Regions from separate parts of the Shewanella sp. MM_2022_3 genome, predicted to be linked through region 2. Evidence: predicted binding sites of a transcription regulator. Region 2 holds the regulator's gene; the other holds the start of a gene.
What was found. Region 2 encodes MetJ, which represses methionine synthesis genes. Its sites were predicted from a motif close to TAGACGTCTAGACGTCTA; they were not measured.
Positions count from the first base shown of each region.

Region 1: the regulator MetJ is predicted to act here: its motif matches at 5,124-5,141, upstream of metK (methionine adenosyltransferase).

Region 1 covers NZ_JAKZGV010000009.1:46,085-55,022, forward strand. Annotated here, with positions in the region: gene fba (class II fructose-bisphosphate aldolase) at 1-62, opposite strand, end outside; gene MMG82_RS07620 (phosphoglycerate kinase) at 260-1,435, opposite strand; gene epd (erythrose-4-phosphate dehydrogenase) at 1,568-2,584, opposite strand; gene tkt (transketolase) at 2,713-4,707, opposite strand; gene metK (methionine adenosyltransferase) at 5,184-6,335, shown strand; gene MMG82_RS07640 (sensor domain-containing diguanylate cyclase) at 6,486-7,457, opposite strand; gene MMG82_RS07645 (hypothetical protein) at 7,781-8,125, opposite strand; gene MMG82_RS07650 (EAL domain-containing protein) at 8,115-8,938, opposite strand, start outside.
Region 2 covers NZ_JAKZGV010000001.1:123,046-131,983, reverse strand. Annotated here, with positions in the region: gene phsA (thiosulfate reductase PhsA) at 1-775, shown strand, start outside; gene MMG82_RS00585 (4Fe-4S dicluster domain-containing protein) at 788-1,354, shown strand; gene nrfD (NrfD/PsrC family molybdoenzyme membrane anchor subunit) at 1,357-2,301, shown strand; gene MMG82_RS00575 (sulfite exporter TauE/SafE family protein) at 2,465-3,208, opposite strand; gene metJ (met regulon transcriptional regulator MetJ) at 3,316-3,630, opposite strand; gene metB (cystathionine gamma-synthase) at 3,853-5,016, shown strand; gene MMG82_RS00560 (bifunctional aspartate kinase/homoserine dehydrogenase II) at 5,028-7,421, shown strand; gene metF (methylenetetrahydrofolate reductase) at 7,670-8,563, shown strand; gene MMG82_RS00550 (methyl-accepting chemotaxis protein) at 8,619-8,938, opposite strand, start outside.

The DNA of each region.
Region 1 (8,938 bases), on a different contig from region 2:
GGCACACCGTATCCATGCTCTGCCGCGTGATCGAGTAGTTGTCGTAGGGAAATTAACGCCATTTTTTTAACTCCAATAATAGGGTGACTTCACATTAACGCTGGGTCACCGAGGTCGCTATCGTTTGGATGGATTTTTATGCTCAATCGCTCTAGTGATGTGTAAATCCCTTTAGAGAAGGAGCGGTTTTTTTATAATTTTTTATCATTTTTGTGCTGTCGCGGCGCAGTGCCGCGACAGCGCAATACCTAACTCAATGTTAGGCACCGCGTTTTTTCAACATAGCTACAGCGGGTAACTCTTTACCTTCGAGGAACTCGAGGAAAGCACCACCACCAGTAGAGATGTAAGAGACTTTATCGGCGATACCGTATTTATCGACCGCCGCTAAGGTGTCACCACCGCCAGCGATAGAGAAGGCTTTAGAATCAGCGATAGCTTGCGCGATACGCTTAGTGCCTTCACCGAATTGGTCGAACTCGAACACGCCCACAGGGCCGTTCCATACGATAGTGCCAGCAGACTCAATGATTTTCGCTAAGGCTTCGGCGCTGTCGGGACCGATGTCGAAAATCATGTCGCTATCGCCTACTTCATTGACCGCTTTTAAGGTCGCAGCAGCTGTAGGGCTAAACTCACCCGCAACAACCACATCAGTAGGCACAGGAATGTCGCCACCGCGGCTTTGGGCGTTCGCCACTAAGCGCTTAGCTTCATCAATTAAATCCGCTTCGTATAAGGATTTACCTACATTGTGGCCCGCCGCAGCGATAAAGGTATTGGCGATACCACCGCCAACCACTAATTGATCCACAATACCGGATAAACTTTCTAGCACAGTCAGCTTAGTTGACACTTTAGAGCCGCCAACAATTGCCACTAATGGACGCGCTGGATTATCTAACGCCTTACCTAAAGCATCTAACTCTTGGGCCAGTAATGGACCAGCACAGGCGATTGGCGCGTATAAACCAACGCCATTGGTTGAGGCTTCTGCGCGGTGAGCCGTGCCAAAAGCATCCATCACATACACATCACATAAGGCTGCCATTTTCTTTGACAGCACTTCATCGTTTTTCTTCTCGCCTTTGTTAAAGCGAACGTTTTCAAACACAACCACTTCGCCTACCGCAACTTCAACGCCGTCTAAATAGTCGGTCGCTAAACGGACGGTGCAAGACAGGGCTTTGGCCAAGTAATCGACTACAGGTTGCATGGAGAATTCACTGTTGTACTCACCTTCGGTTGGACGACCTAAGTGAGACATCACCATTACCGCCGCGCCTTTAGCAAGGGCTAACTCGATAGTAGGGAGTGAGGCACGCAGACGTGCATCACTGGTGACGACGCCGTTGCTGACAGGCACATTGAGATCTTCACGAATAAGCACTCGCTTACCTTGGAGATCTAAATCTGACATATTGATAATTGCCATGGTAACGCTTCCTTTTATAATCAAAAAACAAACTGGTTTTTCATCAATCGGTTAGTGTAGATGGCGATTCGGCACTCGACATCCCGTCGAATTGGCCACTACGCTTTAACCCATTGGTATCAATTCTTATCTTCAGCTTTGTTTAGCTGCAATCATCGCCAAACTGGTATCTAACATGCGATTGGCAAAGCCCCACTCGTTATCGCACCACAGCAACAGTTTAACCAACTGCCCTGCGCTCACCCGAGTCTGGGTGCCATCGACAATACTGGAGCGCGGATCATGGTTAAAATCACAGGATACCAGCGGCTCGTCAGTATAGCCTAAGATGCCGTTAAATCGTCCATTGGCGGCCAATTCTAACACTTGATTGACGGTCGCAATATCCACTGTTTTATCTAATGTTACCGAAAGATCGATAGCGGTAACGTTGATCGTGGGAACGCGCACCGAAATCGCCTCAAACTTGTCCTTCATATGCGGCAAAATCCGCTCAATACCGCGGGCAAGTTTAGTGTCGACAGGGATAATTGACTGCCCAGCCGCTCGGGTGCGGCGTAAGTCATCATGATAGGCATCAATCACTTGCTGATCGTTCATCGCCGAATGAATGGTGGTAATCGCGCCACTTTTCACGCCAAAGTGTTTATCCAGTACATCAATCACAGGCACGATACAGTTGGTGGTACAAGAAGCATTGGAGACCACAGTATGCTCGGCGCGCAGTAAGTCTTGATTCACACCGTAAACGATAGTGCCGTCGACATCGGCCGATGAAGGATGACTGATTAAGACTTGTTTGGCACCCGCGTGGATATGGGCCTCGCAGCTTTGTCGATCTAAAATGGCACCTGTCGCTTCATAGACGATATCGATGTCCATCTCGCGCCAAGGTAGCTTGGCTGGATCAGGTTCATGGAGAATTTTGATGGCGTCATCGCCGATCAGCATCTGATCATCGACTAATTTGACTCTGGGCTGAAATCGACCGTGGGTAGTATCGTACTGGGTCAAATGGACAATGGCTTCAGGCTTAGCCAACTCATTGATTGCGACAATTTGGATTTGCTGGCGTTTTCCGGACTCATATAAAGCACGAAGGATTGAGCGGCCAATACGACCATAACCATTGATTGCGACTCGGATCATTGAGGTCTTTATTTCCTCTTAACAATACTGCATATACAAAAACGGCCTGCAAACGATTGCAGGCCGCATTATACAGATTAACCTTTCAAAAGTTTAACCTTTTGTCGGTAATCCCATCACCTAAACAATTAGCCTAGTGATTTTGCAGCGTTCAGCACATTTTCAACGGTGAAACCGAAGTGCTTCAGCAGCACGTTGCCTGGCGCAGACTCACCAAAAGTAGTCATGCCCACAACTGTGCCTTCGAAACCAACATACTTGTACCAGAAGTCAGTATGGGCCGCTTCGATAGCAATACGTTTAGTTACGGCTTTTGGCAGTACAGATTCTTTGTAAGCAGCATCTTGCTTATCAAACTCAGTGTTTGATGGCATAGATACCACGCGAACTTGTTTGCCTTGTTCAGTCAGGGCCGCAGCAGCTTCTACCGCCAATTGCACTTCACTACCAGTAGCGATCAGAATGTACTCAGGTGTACCTGCACAGTCTTGCAGTACGTAAGCGCCTTTTGCCACATTGGCTAATTGCTCAGCAGTACGTGCTTGAGCCTTCAGGTTTTGACGGCTGAAGATCAGTGATGTTGGAGCATGGCGACGTTCGATAGCCGCTTTCCACGCTACTGCGGTTTCAGCCGCGTCACATGGGCGCCATACCGCCATGTTTGGCGTCATACGCAGGTTAGCTAATTGCTCAACGGGTTGGTGAGTTGGGCCGTCTTCACCTTGACCGATAGAGTCATGGGTGTAAACGAAGATGTTTTGAATGCCCATCAGTGCAGACATACGTACAGCGTTGCGTGCGTATTCCATGAACATCATGAAAGTCGCGCCGTAGTTGATGAAACCACCGTGCAGAGACACACCGTTCATGATGCCGCTCATACCGAATTCACGCACACCGTAGTACACGTAGTTACCCGCTGGATCGTCTTGAATCCCTTTAGAACCTGCCCACAAGGTGAGGTTAGAACCCGCTAAGTCTGCTGAGCCGCCTAACAGTTCAGGCAGCATAGCGCCAAAGGCTGCAATCGCGTTTTGTGACGCTTTACGGCTCGCAATACCTTCGCCTTTGGCTTGGCATTCTTGGATAAAGGCTTGTGCTTTGGCTTCGAAATCGGCTGGTAATTCACCTTTCAGTACACGGCGCTCATATTCTGCCGCCAGTTCTGGATATGCTTTAGCGTAAGCGGCAAACTTATCGTTCCATGCCGCTTCACGGGCGGCTCCCACTTCTTTAGCATCCCAACCAGCGTATACATCGGCAGGGATTTCGAATGGCGCATGTGGCCAGCCTAAGAATTCACGGGCCGCGGCGATTTCCGCATCACCTAATGGCGCGCCGTGGCAATCGTGGCTGCCAGATTTGTTTGGCGAACCAAAACCGATAATGGTTTTGCAGCAGATCATGGTTGGTTTATCGGTGACCGCTTTAGCCGCTTCGATAGCAGCGCGAATCGCATCGCTATCGTGACCATCTACGTCAGCAATCACGTGCCAGCCGTATGATTCGAAACGTTTTGGCGTGTCATCGGTAAACCAGCCTTCAACATGGCCGTCGATAGAGATGCCGTTGTCATCCCAAAATGCGATCAGTTTGCCTAGGCCTAAGGTACCAGCCAGAGAACACGCTTCGTGGGAAATACCTTCCATCAAGCAGCCATCGCCAAGGAAGCAGTAAGTGTAGTGGTCAACAATCTCGTGACCTTCACGGTTAAACTGTGCCGCTAAGGTTTTTTCTGCAATCGCCATACCCACAGCGTTGCTGATCCCCGCACCTAATGGACCCGTGGTGGTTTCAACACCTGGGGTGTAACCGTATTCAGGGTGACCTGGGGTTTTAGAATGTAACTGACGGAATTGCTTCAGTTCATCCATTGGCAGGTCGTAGCCAGTGAGGTGTAATAAAGAGTAGATCAGCATAGAGCCGTGACCGTTAGAGAGGATAAAGCGATCTCTATCGACCCATTTCGGATTGTTCGGGTTGTGCTTAAGGAAATCATTCCACAGCACTTCAGCAATATCTGCCATGCCCATTGGGGCGCCTGGGTGGCCTGAGTTTGCTTTTTGAACTGCATCCATACTTAACGCACGGATTGCGTTGGCGAGTACTTTACGGGAAGACATGCTCTCTCCTGCTTAATTTGTGGGGTCTAGCGGGCAATTTGGACGCATATTTTCCCCTACATAGCGAAGCGACGCAAACGAAAATTCATCACAATCTCGCCTTACCATCGCCAATAGAACTTTTTGCGATAAAAAATGGCTTAAGGATGAACTATTCAAGCCAATGATTCGTAGTTTAAGTCGCTATGACAATACTCTGTACAATTTCCCCCAAAGCACGTCTCGGTGGAAAAGAGGAAATGCCGCCGCGTATCCTTAACGGAATTAGATGGATTTTAAACACTTTTAATTAATTATTTTCAATCAGTTAAATGACTAACATGCTTTTTAGTTCAAATTTTAAAGCTGAGATTTACCTCACTAAGTACAGAAATATTTAGCTTTGGGGGTGTCATGGCGATGAAATTCCACTAAAATAGCCGTCTAGATGTAGATGCTTCTACACGTTTGATTGCTAACAACGAGATTTTCCTACTATGGCAAAGCACTTGTTTACTTCTGAGTCGGTCTCAGAAGGTCATCCCGATAAAATTGCAGATCAGATTTCTGATGCTGTGCTAGACGCGATTCTGGCCCAAGATCCTAAAGCACGTGTCGCGTGCGAAACGTATGTCAAAACTGGCATGGTATTAGTAGGTGGCGAAGTGACCACCTCTGCCTGGGTTGATATTGAAGAGCTGACCCGTAAAACGGTTCGTGAAATTGGTTATATCCATTCTGATATGGGCTTCGATGCCGATTCTTGCGCCGTATTAAACGCGATTGGTAAACAGTCTCCAGACATCAACCAAGGTGTTGACCGCGCCGATCCAAAAGAGCAAGGTGCCGGCGACCAAGGTTTAATGTTTGGTTATGCCAGCAACGAAACTGACATTCTGATGCCAGCGCCTATTACTTATGCCCACGCATTAGTGAAGCGTCAATCTGAAGTGCGTAAAAACGGCACTCTGCCATGGTTACGCCCAGATGCGAAAAGCCAAGTTACCTTCGCTTACGAAGACAACAAGATTGTTGGTATCGATGCGATCGTACTGTCTACCCAACACAGCCCTGATATCGCCCAAGCGGATTTGATTGAAGGCGTGATGGAAACCATCATCAAACCAGTTCTGCCAGCACAATGGCTGAGCAAGGACACTAAATACTTCATTAACCCAACTGGCCGTTTCGTTATCGGTGGTCCAATGGGTGACTGTGGTTTAACCGGTCGTAAGATCATTGTGGATACCTACGGCGGTATGGCGCGTCACGGTGGTGGTGCATTCTCTGGTAAAGACCCATCAAAAGTAGACCGTAGTGCTGCTTACGCTGCCCGTTACGTTGCGAAAAACATCGTAGCAGCGGGTCTGGCAGACCGTTGTGAGATCCAAGTGTCTTACGCTATCGGTGTAGCTGAACCGACTTCTATCAGTGTTGAGACTTTCGGTACGGGTAAAGTATCTGAAGAAGTCTTAATCAAGTTAGTCCGTCAACACTTCGACCTGCGCCCATACGGCCTAACTGAAATGTTGAACTTAGCTCGTCCAATTTACCAAGCGACTGCCGCTTATGGTCACTTTGGCCGCAGCGAGTTCCCATGGGAAGCGACGGATAAAGCTGACGCACTGCTCGCCGATGCAGGTCTATAATCTGCATTATCCCCATGCTTTCGCTTGTAAAAAAACCGCCTAAGGGCGGTTTTTTGTTTCCAATGACAAAGGTTACAACCTTTAACTTTTTAAAATGATAAGTACAATCGAATATTAGGTGACGAGTCTAGTATTGAGACTATCTTCCTATTATTCCGTAAAACAAGGCTCTAAATGCACACCATGGCAACAGTCTTTACCAGCCCGCTTAGCAACATATAACGCCGCATCGGCTGCACTAAGTAACAGAGTTTCAGAATCACGAATTCCTGCACAGAGAGTCGCAACCCCAACACTCGCACTCAATCGAGTATCTCCCTCGATAACAATATCCAATGCTTTAATTGCTTGACAGATCTTCTCAGCAATCTGTTGAGCATTTTCTCTATCCGTATTGCCTAGGATTAACGCAAACTCGTCTCCCCCAAACCGGCAAGGTAAGTCAGCAGGACGTTGGCAGAAAGACTTCAACACTCTTCCCACCATCTGTAACGAATCATCCCCCATCTGATGGCCAAGGTGATCATTACATGCCTTGAAATTATCCAAATCCAGCATAAGAAGGGAAAGCGGGGTTTGCTCTCGCTGACTTCGACGCCACTCGTTGTGCAAAAAACGACTAAATAACCGCCTATTGGCTAAGCCAGTTAATGCATCGTGTTCAGATAAATCCGCTATCTCTAGCTCCAGTAGTTTACGCTCAGTAATATTGGCATGGGAAATAACGTAATAACCGGGTTCAACGCCTTGGCCTTGAACTGAGACGACTCGCATCAGAAAATATCTTAAGATATCAGGACTATGGCAAGGGTACTCCATAGAAAATCGCTCTTGGTCATGCTGAATAACTCGGCGAATACCCTCAAATGCGGTTAGTGCAAGCGGCTCATCAGAACCTGCACACACATTCATATAGTTTGTCCCAATCCAATTATAGCCCTTCGGCATACCATTTTGCTCGGCAAACCGATTCCATGAAAGATTGGTAAATTGTATGACACCTGTACTATCAATTACCGAAATTTGATCCTCCAGAGAATCTAGAAGAGCAGCCAGAAATTTGGCATGTTCGATAAAATGCGATCCATCACACCAATCATCATCCACCATGGCAGTGTACATCCCGCGCTAAAAACAATACAAATTTGATAAATAAGTAGGTTAAGTAAAGCAGCCAAATCCCAATACGCCAAGAATAAATACTCAAAAAGAGGTGCTAAATAACTTAATACTAATGAACAAATGAGCAAGTTATTATCAAGAACACTAAGTAACTAAGTTTACCATTATTAGGGCGTGTTGACGTTTCCACTTTTATAACAATTAGGCGCGATGTTATGCAGTGCAAAGTGCATGACGTGTCGTAATCCCTCGTTTGGCGAAATAAGAAACACAAAGCCACTGCAGAATTTATTATTCTAAGGAATATCAGAATTGTTTATGTTTTAGCAGTGGTCAAAATGGGCGTTTTGCATACACAGCAGATTTATCTGCGCAGCGGATAACAGTGCACACTCTTGTTCGCCAATTATCCTTGCACCTTGAACGACCTCAGGCGTTAAACATACTATAGCCGCACTGTAAGCATTGGTGCGGCCGCAATCGAGCCAACAATCTTCAATCTGTAACCAATAATGGGGGCGACTATCGTCGCAATCGACTTCAAATCCTCGGGCCTCACATTGCTGCAAGGCACACTCGGATAATAATACGCGCAGGTTGTCCCACGCCGATAAACTAGTCTGGGCATAGTTAGTCAACAAGATATTGACCAAGGATTTACTCACCATTTATCTCCAACCAAAAGGCTTTAGCATCGGGTCCTGGCATTGCCTTGGCATATAACCAACCTTGCACATAAGCAACACCAGCTTCTTTTACAAACTCGGCTTCAACACGGGTTTCAACACCCTCAGCTGTTAAGCTAAAACCTAAACTACTACAAAGTTTGCAAATTTGCAGATATAAAGTACGACCTTTAGGCTCACTGGCATTGGCGAGAATACTGCGATCTAGCTTAATACCATCGACATTAATTCGACTCAGTAGACTTAAACTCGAAAACCCAGTACCAAAATCATCCAACCAAAAACGGAAACCACACTGCTTAAGCTGTTTGATACTGCTATCAATGCGGCTTAAATCCAACATGAATGCCGATTCTAACATCTCAATTTCGACCTGATGAGCAACACTACCTAATCTATCATTCATAATCGCTAATAATTGACTATCGGTGATGTTATTGGGGTCAATATTGATACTGACCTTAGGAAAAAAGCCCTCTAATGCCCAACGAGCAAGATCTTCTGCAACGGTATTAATTACAAAACGATCAATAATGTGGGAATAGCCCGCACGTTGAAACGCATCAATAAAATAAGGGCCTTTTAAGGCCCCATACTCATCCCGAAGACGAATAAGCGCCTCAAATCCAACCACTTTACCATCAATTAAAGCAATCTTAGGTTGATAGTGAAGCTGTAATTCACCGGCTAACACCTCTTTGATGGTTTTCTCTAAATTAATTTCAGCCTTTAAAGACTCTGACTGTTTTTTTAGATAATGTGTTTCATTCATCAGCTCAATATCTGCTTGAAATT
Region 2 (8,938 bases):
GCGCCAACGGGTAGTTGAAACCTTAGGGGATACTCGTCCTTCATGGCAAATCTTTAAGGATATTGGCCACAAATTGGGCCTGAGTGAATTCTACCCTTGGGACAACATGGAAACCCTGCAACTGTTGCAGGTAAACCGCGACACAGATCTGCTACGCCGGATCAAAGACGAAGGTTTTGTCAGCTTCGGTAAGCCGATAATGCTGCGCGAACCTAAAATGGTGGCCGAATTTACTAAGGCTTACGCCAATGCCAAACCCGTGGATGAAGACGGCACCTACGGCAGTTTACTCAGCTTTAAAACCCCAAGCGGCAAGATTGAATTGACCTCAGCCAAGGTTGAAGCCATGGCGCCAGGACGCGGGGTGATTAAGTTCCGCGAAGTGCAGCTTAAAAAGCCTAATGAACTCTACTTTATCCAAGGTAAGGTTGCGGTACATACCAATGGCGCGACCCACAATGTGCCCATGCTGGCGAATTTGATGTCGGATAACGCCGTATGGGTTCACCCAGATACCGCGAGCAAATTAGGCATCAGCAATGGTGACCCTATCCGCTTAACCAGTAGCGTAGGTACAGAAGAAGGCCATGCGTTAGTCACCCCGGGCATTCGCCCCGATACCGTGTTTGCTTATATGGGCTTTGGCTCTAAAAACAAAGAGTTGGTCAGAGCGACAGGCAAAGGTATCCACTGTGGAAACTTATTGCCCCACGTTACCGCACCTGTGTGTGGCATGACAGTACACACCACTGGCGTCACGCTGGCAAAACGCTAATTGGAGGCTCAAATGACTAAAAGATATGTGATGGTGCACGATGAGAACAAGTGCATCGGCTGCCAAGCCTGTAACGTGGCTTGCCGCAGTGAAAACGGCGTACCAGAAGGGGTGACCCGTTTACAGGTGAGAGTCGAAGGGCCCTATGGCGAAATGCCACATCTGCACTTTAAGTACCACAGAGTGTCGTGTCAGCAGTGTGAAGATGCGCCCTGTGTGAAGGTGTGTCCAACGGGCGCGGCCTACGTTGGCGAGGACGGCATTGTCTCTATCCACGGCGACAAGTGTGTGGGTTGTATGTACTGCGTGGCGGCGTGCCCCTACAAAGTGCGTTTTATGAATCCCGAAACCAAAGTGGCTGACAAGTGTAACTTCTGTAAGGACACCCGCTTGGCCCGTGGAGAACAACCAGCCTGCGTGACTGTATGTCCGACCGATGCATTGGTGTTTGGCGATGCTAACGATCCACAAAGTGATGTGGCAAAACTGCTTAACACTAAGATCACTTACCAAGATAAGACCCATTTAGGCACTCATCCTAGGGTATATCGCGTTCCTACCAAAAGAGGGGGGATTTGATTATGAACAATACTTGGGGCGATATGGCACAATATGATCCCGTCACTTGGCACTGGGTCATCGCCGTGTATCTGTTTATGGCGGGTTTATCCGCCGGAAGTTTGCTGATTGGCATTGGTTTGCGTTGGTTCAATCAAGAAAAAACGCAAATTGAGAGCAATATTCTCAAGGCCGCGGCGATTATTGGCCCTGTGGCCATCAGCTTAGGTTTGGCTTGTTTAGTGTTTGATTTAACTAAGCCTTTCCACTTCTGGTTGATTTTAATTAACTACAACTTCCAGTCCGTTATGGCGATTGGGGTACTAGCGCTACTGGCTTACTCACCCTTGGCATTTGCCTACGCGATTCTTGTGCTGCGTGACGATTTGCCAAAGTGGGGCTTAGGTTTCTTAGTGCCTATCGCTAAGCTGCTGATGCCCTTTAGAAAGCTGATTGAAGTGCTATTGTTTGTCCTCGCGATCGGTGTAGGCGCATACACTGGCTTCTTAATTTCGGCGATGAATGCCTATCCGATGCTGAACACTGCGGTATTACCAGCGCTGTTCTTGGTATCTGGTTTATCGGCGGGCGCTGCGGCCAATGCGGTGCTGGCGCTGGTGATGTTCAAAACCGATAGTCACGACAAGACCTTAGCCAAAATGCATGGCTTAGAGCTGCCAGTGATGGCAATCGAAATCATGTTCCTGTTTATGTTGTTCTGCGCCTTGTACTTTAAGGGCGGTGCGGCGGCTGCGGCGCTGGCATCACTCACCTCTGGCGTGTGGGCAAGCGTATTCTGGATTGGCGTGGTCGGGATTGGCTTTGGTGTGCCATTGCTGTTTATGCTGTTGCCTGCCGCAACTCGCCACAGCAAGGGCGCGATGATTATGGTGGCCTGCGCCAGCTTAACCGGCGTGTTAGCACTGAGACACTTTATCGTGTATGCAGGACAAAGCTACCTGAGCTAAGTGATGTTAGCGAATGCTCTAACCCATGGCATTCAAACTAGCGCAACAAATATGAGTATTACTTTAATACGATTAAGTGATACTCAAATGGGTTACAACACGCATCCCTGCAAGCAAAAAGCACCGGTAACGGTGCTTTTTTATGGCGGCAATTGGCAGAGGATTATTGCGGCAATAGCTCAATCACAGATTTCACCGTAAGCACTAAGGCGCTGATAGCACAGAGGGCTAAGGTCGCCATCTTGGTCTTATGCTTATCCACATTCCCCACCAGTTTGCCCGCCACTAAATAGCCTAAAAACACTGAGGGCAACAGCATCAGGGATAACCATAAATGCTTAACTTCGAGCAGGCCCGTCACCCCAAGAATGACCAGCGCTATGGTCGAGCTGAAGATAAAGAAGGCTGATAGTGCGGCGCGAAACTTTGAGGCATCCTTACCAGCCAACAGAATCGCCATCGGCGGACCACCAATGGCGGCAATATTACCGAAGATCCCCGATATCACGCCCGCGCCAAATAGCGTCGCTTTATTCACTGGCAAGCTAAATTTATACAGACTCAGCACCACGGCGACTGCCACAATGGCTGCAATCGCTAAACCAAGAATCGGCTGCGGCGCAAACAGCAACAGGCTGGCACCGATAAAACCTCCGGGTACTCGACCGATAAGCGCGTATTGCAAGCCATTGAATTCTAAATGGCCGCGTTCACGCAATAGGGTGAGTAGCGCGATGGAAAAGCCCATCACAATCACGGGGGCGGGCACTAATTCGGGGTCGACAATATACAGCAGCGGACTCGCCACCACAGCAAGGCCAAAGCCAATCAGACTTTGGGTGAGGGCACCTAAAAACACAATCACAGACGCAATAGCGAGCGTTTGTGGATCTATCAAGGAGAACATAGGATTCCATCAAAACAAAATAGGGATCGTTACTCTAACCCATCAGGCAAGATGAGTATTAACGATCCCTAATGATTAGGTGCGGCAGGATTATGGACGCCTGAGCGTTATTCCATATCTTCCCACTCGATCCCCATTTCGTCCATCAACCGCTTCGCTTCAGCGGGGATGCTGTCTGGGCACTCTTTCGACAGATCGGTATCATCAGGCAGAGGCTGGCCAGTGTAGGCATGCAAAAATGCTTCGCACAACAGTTCGCTATTCGTTGCGTGGCGCAGGTTGTTGACCTGACGACGGGTACGTTCATCCGTGAGGACTTTTAGCACTTTGAGCGGAATAGACACAGTAATTTTCTTTACTTGTTCATTCTTCTTGCCATGTTCAGCATAGGGGCTGATGTATTCCCCATTCCATTCAGTCATTGACTCACCTGTTATAACGCTAAATTCGGGGCAGATTTTAAACCCTTACAGATTACAGTCAAATTATTGCTACTATTTCTTAGTGATTGCAAACAGATTTCTTTATGTTTAGACGTCTAAACGTCTTAACGCCTATTGACGATACCACTGGGCTTAGGTACATTTAGACGTCCAGACATCTCTTTGTGAACTTAGGAGTTCCCGATGACCGCAGGTAAATTAGTGACCGAACGTCAATTAGCCACATTGGCAGTGCGTCAGGGTATCGAAAGTGATACTCAGTATGGCGCTGTGGTGCCGCCAATTTACCTGTCGACGAATTACGCCTTCGATGGTCATAAAAATCCTCGTGAATTTGATTACAGCCGTTCCGGCAATCCTACCCGCAGCATCCTAGGTGATGCCCTAGCTAAGCTGGAAAAGGGCGCAACCGGTGTAGTGACTTGTACTGGCATGGCAGCCATTACCTTAGTGACCACTTTACTGGGACCAGATGATTTACTGGTGGTGCCCCACGATTGTTACGGTGGCTCTTACCGTTTATTCACCAACCTCGCGAAAAAAGGCCAATTTAAACTGCTGGTGGTCGATCAAACCGACGCCCAAGCGCTTGAGCAAGCCATCGCCCAGCAACCTAAGATGGTGTGGATTGAAACCCCATCTAACCCTCTGCTGCGAGTCGTCGATATCGAATCTATCGCCAAGGCGAGCCACGGTGTGGGCGCGTTAGTGGTAGTGGACAACACTTTCCTCTCGCCAATTTTGCAGCAACCGCTATTACTGGGTGCCGATATCGTTATCCACTCCACCACTAAGTACATCAATGGTCACAGCGATGTGGTGGGCGGCGCGGTGATCGCCAAAGATCCTCAACTCGGCGAGACCTTACATTGGTGGTCAAACACCTTGGGCTTAACGGGTTCAGCCTTCGACAGTTATCAAACCCTGCGCGGTCTGCGTACCTTAGCCGTGCGCATTCGTGAGCACCAAAACAATGCCCAGCGTATTGTGGACGTGCTGACGAGTAGTCCTGTGGTGAGCAAAGTGTATTACCCAGGTCTTGCGGATCATCCCGGCCATGCCATTGCCGTCAAGCAACAAAAAGGTTTTGGCGCTATGCTGAGTTTTGAGCTTAAGGGCGGCGAGGCCGAAGTGGTCGCCTTTTTAGATGCGTTAAGTTTATTCAGCGTGGCTGAGAGTTTAGGCGGCGTCGAGAGTCTCGTAGCCGTGCCCGCGACCATGACCCACAGGGCGATGGAGCCGCAAGCGCGTTTTGAAGCTGGTATTAAAGACACCCTATTACGTTTGTCGGTTGGTATTGAAGATGCCGACGACTTAGTTGCAGATATTCAAGCAGGATTGGCCGCCGTCGCGGCTTGTCAGTAGAGGAATAATAGATGGCACGTTGTCACTTACATAAATTTGGTGGTTCCAGTTTAGCCGATGCCGATTGTTATCGCCGAGTCGCCCATATTCTGTTAACCCATGGCCATAGTGATGATCTGGTGGTGGTGTCTGCCGCGGGTAAAACCACTAACTTTTTATATAAATTATTGTCCCTGCGCGATAGCAACCAATTATGGCAGGAAGAGTTACAAGTCCTTATCAGCTATCAGCAGGGCTTGATTGAGCAGCTGTTATCTAACGAGCAGGCGCGGGATTTACGTGAGCGTTTAACGACGGATAAAGCCCAGTTAATCAGTCTATTATCTTTAGATTCCCGTAACGATTACCAAATTAGTCATGTGGTGAGTTTTGGTGAGCGTTGGTCAGCGCGTCTGATGGCAGCGCTGCTGCGTGAATCTGGCGTGGCCGCAAGTCATGTGGATGCCTGCTCGATTTTAGTGGCAGATGAGGCCGCTGTGCCGCAAATCCGTGTGCAAGAATCCCGCGCCAAAGTGCAAGCCTTACTGGCCGCGCATCCTAACGAGCGTTTAGTGATCACCGGTTTTATCTGCGCCAACGAGCGTGGCGATACCTTGTTATTGGGTCGCAATGGCTCTGACTTTAGCGCCAGCTTAATTGCCAGCCTTGCCGATATTGAGCGCGTGACCATTTGGACCGACGTTGAAGGGGTATTTAACGCCGATCCCAATAAGATCAACGATGCCAAGTTACTGAAAAGCATGTCACTTGCTGAAGCGGACCGCTTGGCGCGTTTAGGCTCACCCGTGTTGCATTCACGTACTTTGCAGCCGCTGTTTAACACTGAGGTGAGCCTAGCTGTGCGTTCAAGCTACGCCTCCCATACCGACTTTACCCTGATTGCGCCGCACAGTTCCTCAGCGAGTGCGCCCGTGGTGACCAATCTAAATGCCGTGGTGTTATTTGGCTTTAAGATCGCGGGTGATGTCGCCAGTCTGCTCGAGCAATTGGTGGAGGCGGGATTAACACCACTGGCACATTGGGTATCGGCGCATCAACGGCTTGAGCTTGCCTATACCGCTGAAAACCAAAAACAAGTACAAAAATTATTGGATGCGCAGGCCGAAGCCCTCGGCATTAAAGATCTGCAAATTAATACCGAACTCGGCTTAGTGGCACTCGTGAGTGCCGATGCCGAGCATTATCGCCGCAGCTTTGCCCGTTTACTGAGCCGCGATGCTAAGCCCTTGTTCAGTGGTGACTTAAGTTTGGTGACCTTAGTGCCACAGTCGCAGGTTAATCTGCTGACACAAAAAGTGCATCGCCGCTGTGCTGGCCCGCGTAAACGCATTGGCGTATTGCTGCTGGGTGTGGGCAATATTGGCGAGGCGTGGGTGAAGCTGTTTAAGTCAGTTTCTCCCTCGTTAAATCAAGAGCTTGAAGCGCAAGTCGAGTTAGTCGGTCTGGTTACTTCCAGTAAAGCCCTGATTAAGTCTACGGGGGTGGATCTGGAAAGCTGGCAGCAGGAATTTGATACTGAAGCGACTCCTTGGCAGTACGAGCATCTATTTGAACAATTAGAACAACTTAACTGCGATGAACTGATTGCATTAGATATCAGCGCCAGCGCCAGTTTAACCCTGCAATACCCAGAGTTTTTCGAGCGCGGCATCCATATGGTCAGCGCAAACAAACTCGCGGGTTCTGGCCCACTGCCTTTTTATCGCGAGCTTAAAGAACAACTCGGTTATCGCCGTTTATTCTGGCGCTATAACGCCAGCTGCGGCGCGGGTTTACCTATTCAGCACGCCTTAAACGATCTGCGTAACAGTGGCGATAGCGTTGAAGCCGTGGGTGGGATTTTCTCTGGCACCCTGTGTTGGTTATTTGAGAAATACGATACCAGTAAACCCTTCTCGGAATTAGTGATTGAAGCACGTGGTTTAGGGATTACCGAACCCGATCCTCGGGACGATCTTTCTGGTCGCGATATGCAGCGCAAGTTGCTGATTTTAGCCCGTGAAATCGGCCTAGAAATCGAGCTTGAGGATATTGAGCTGCGCTCCTTAGTGCCTGCCCATTTAGCGGATATTCCACTGGAGCAATTCCTTGCCCGCATCGGTGAGCTGGATGATGAATTATTGCAGCAATATGGCGCAGCGGCGGAACAAAACAAAGTGCTGAGATATGTCGCCTCCTTGGATAATAGCGGCGCAGTCCTTAAAGCCGAGGTGGGATTACAGTGGATTGATGCGAGCCACCCCTATGCCAATCTGACGCCCGGTGACAATGTGTTTGTGATCCGCTCAGCTTTCTATCAAGGTAATCCTTTGATTATCCGTGGGCCGGGTGCGGGCCGTGAAGTGACGGCAGCAGCTGTACAATCGGATCTAACACAGATCTGCCGCGATCTATTGCAAGAATAGATTTAAATTCAAAAGCTTAAAGGACTCATTTGAGTCCTTTTTTATTGGCGAAGATAAGGACTAAAATCAAGGTGATCAACGAGGGATAAGAAAATGCCAAAAAGGGGGATTTTTTGGCTTGACTTAACAGCCAGTTTCTCTAGTATATGGACATATAGACGTCCAAACGTCCATATGGATTAAACTACTGCATTAATAGTCGTACCAGTCGCGATAAGTGTCGCACTCGGGCGGTTGAGGAAATACACATGGCTTTTCATCACGCACAACATTCACATTCGCTAAACCAAAGTTTGTCTGAACTTAATGGCGATATTAATGTTTCTTTTGAGTTTTTCCCGCCATCAACCCCCGAAATGGAACAGATCCTGTGGAACTCTATCCGCCGTTTAGAGCCGCTGAATCCTAAATTTGTCTCAGTAACCTATGGGGCAAACTCGGGTGTGCGTGACCGTACCCACGGCGTGATTGAACGTATTCAACAAGAAACCAACCTAGTCGCTGCGCCGCACTTAACCTTAGTGGATGCCAGTGATGAAGAGCTGTTAGATCTGGCAAAGCATTACTGGAAATCGGGTATTCGCGACATAGTGGCGCTGCGTGGTGACTTGCCTGCGGGCAGCCCAAAACCGACTCGCTTTGCGGTGGATCTAGTACGCTTACTGCGCTCAGTGGCTGACTTTGATATTTCGGTCGCCGCTTATCCAGAAGTGCACCCAGATGCGGCTAACGCTCAGGCGGATTTGATTAACCTTAAGCGTAAAATCGATGCCGGTGCGAGCCGTGCTATTACCCAGTTTTTCTTCGATGTGGAATCTTACCTGCGTTTTCGCGACCGCTGTGTTGCGGCGGGGATTGATGTCGAAATCGTACCCGGTATTTTACCCGTGACTAACTTTACCCAGTTAAAGCGTTTTGCGGGCATGACCAATGTGAGCTTACCAAGCTGGTTACATAAGCAGTTTGATGGCCTTGAAAATGATGCCGGAACCCGTCAGCTGGTGGGCGCAAACGTGGCGATCGATATGGTGAAAGTGTTGTCCCGCGAAGGGGTAAAGGATTTCCACTTCTACACCTTAAACCGTGCGGAATTGACCTATGCGATTTGCCATACCTTAGGGGTGCGCCCAAAGGCGGTATAACGTTAACAGCATAAAAAAACGCCGCTATTTAGCGGCGTTTTGTTTTGCTTGAATCCTAAATCCTAAACTGAGCGAGAAGTGTGGTTAAGCGCATCGACAACTGTGCTAACTCGTCTCCCGCCCGAGCCGTTTGCTCAGCACTCTCGGTGGCATTGGTCGTAATATCATTAATATTATTGACGTTTTTATTGATTTCCGCCGACACAGCACATTGCTCGTTGGCAGCGCTAGCGATTTGAATGTTCATTTGACTAATGGTGGATACGGCTTGGGTAATGGCTTCGAGCGCTTCCCCCGCCTCGTGCACCAACGAAACACAGTTTTGCGTGGTGGCGGTACTGGTATTCATGGTACTGACGGTGGATTTGGCACTCT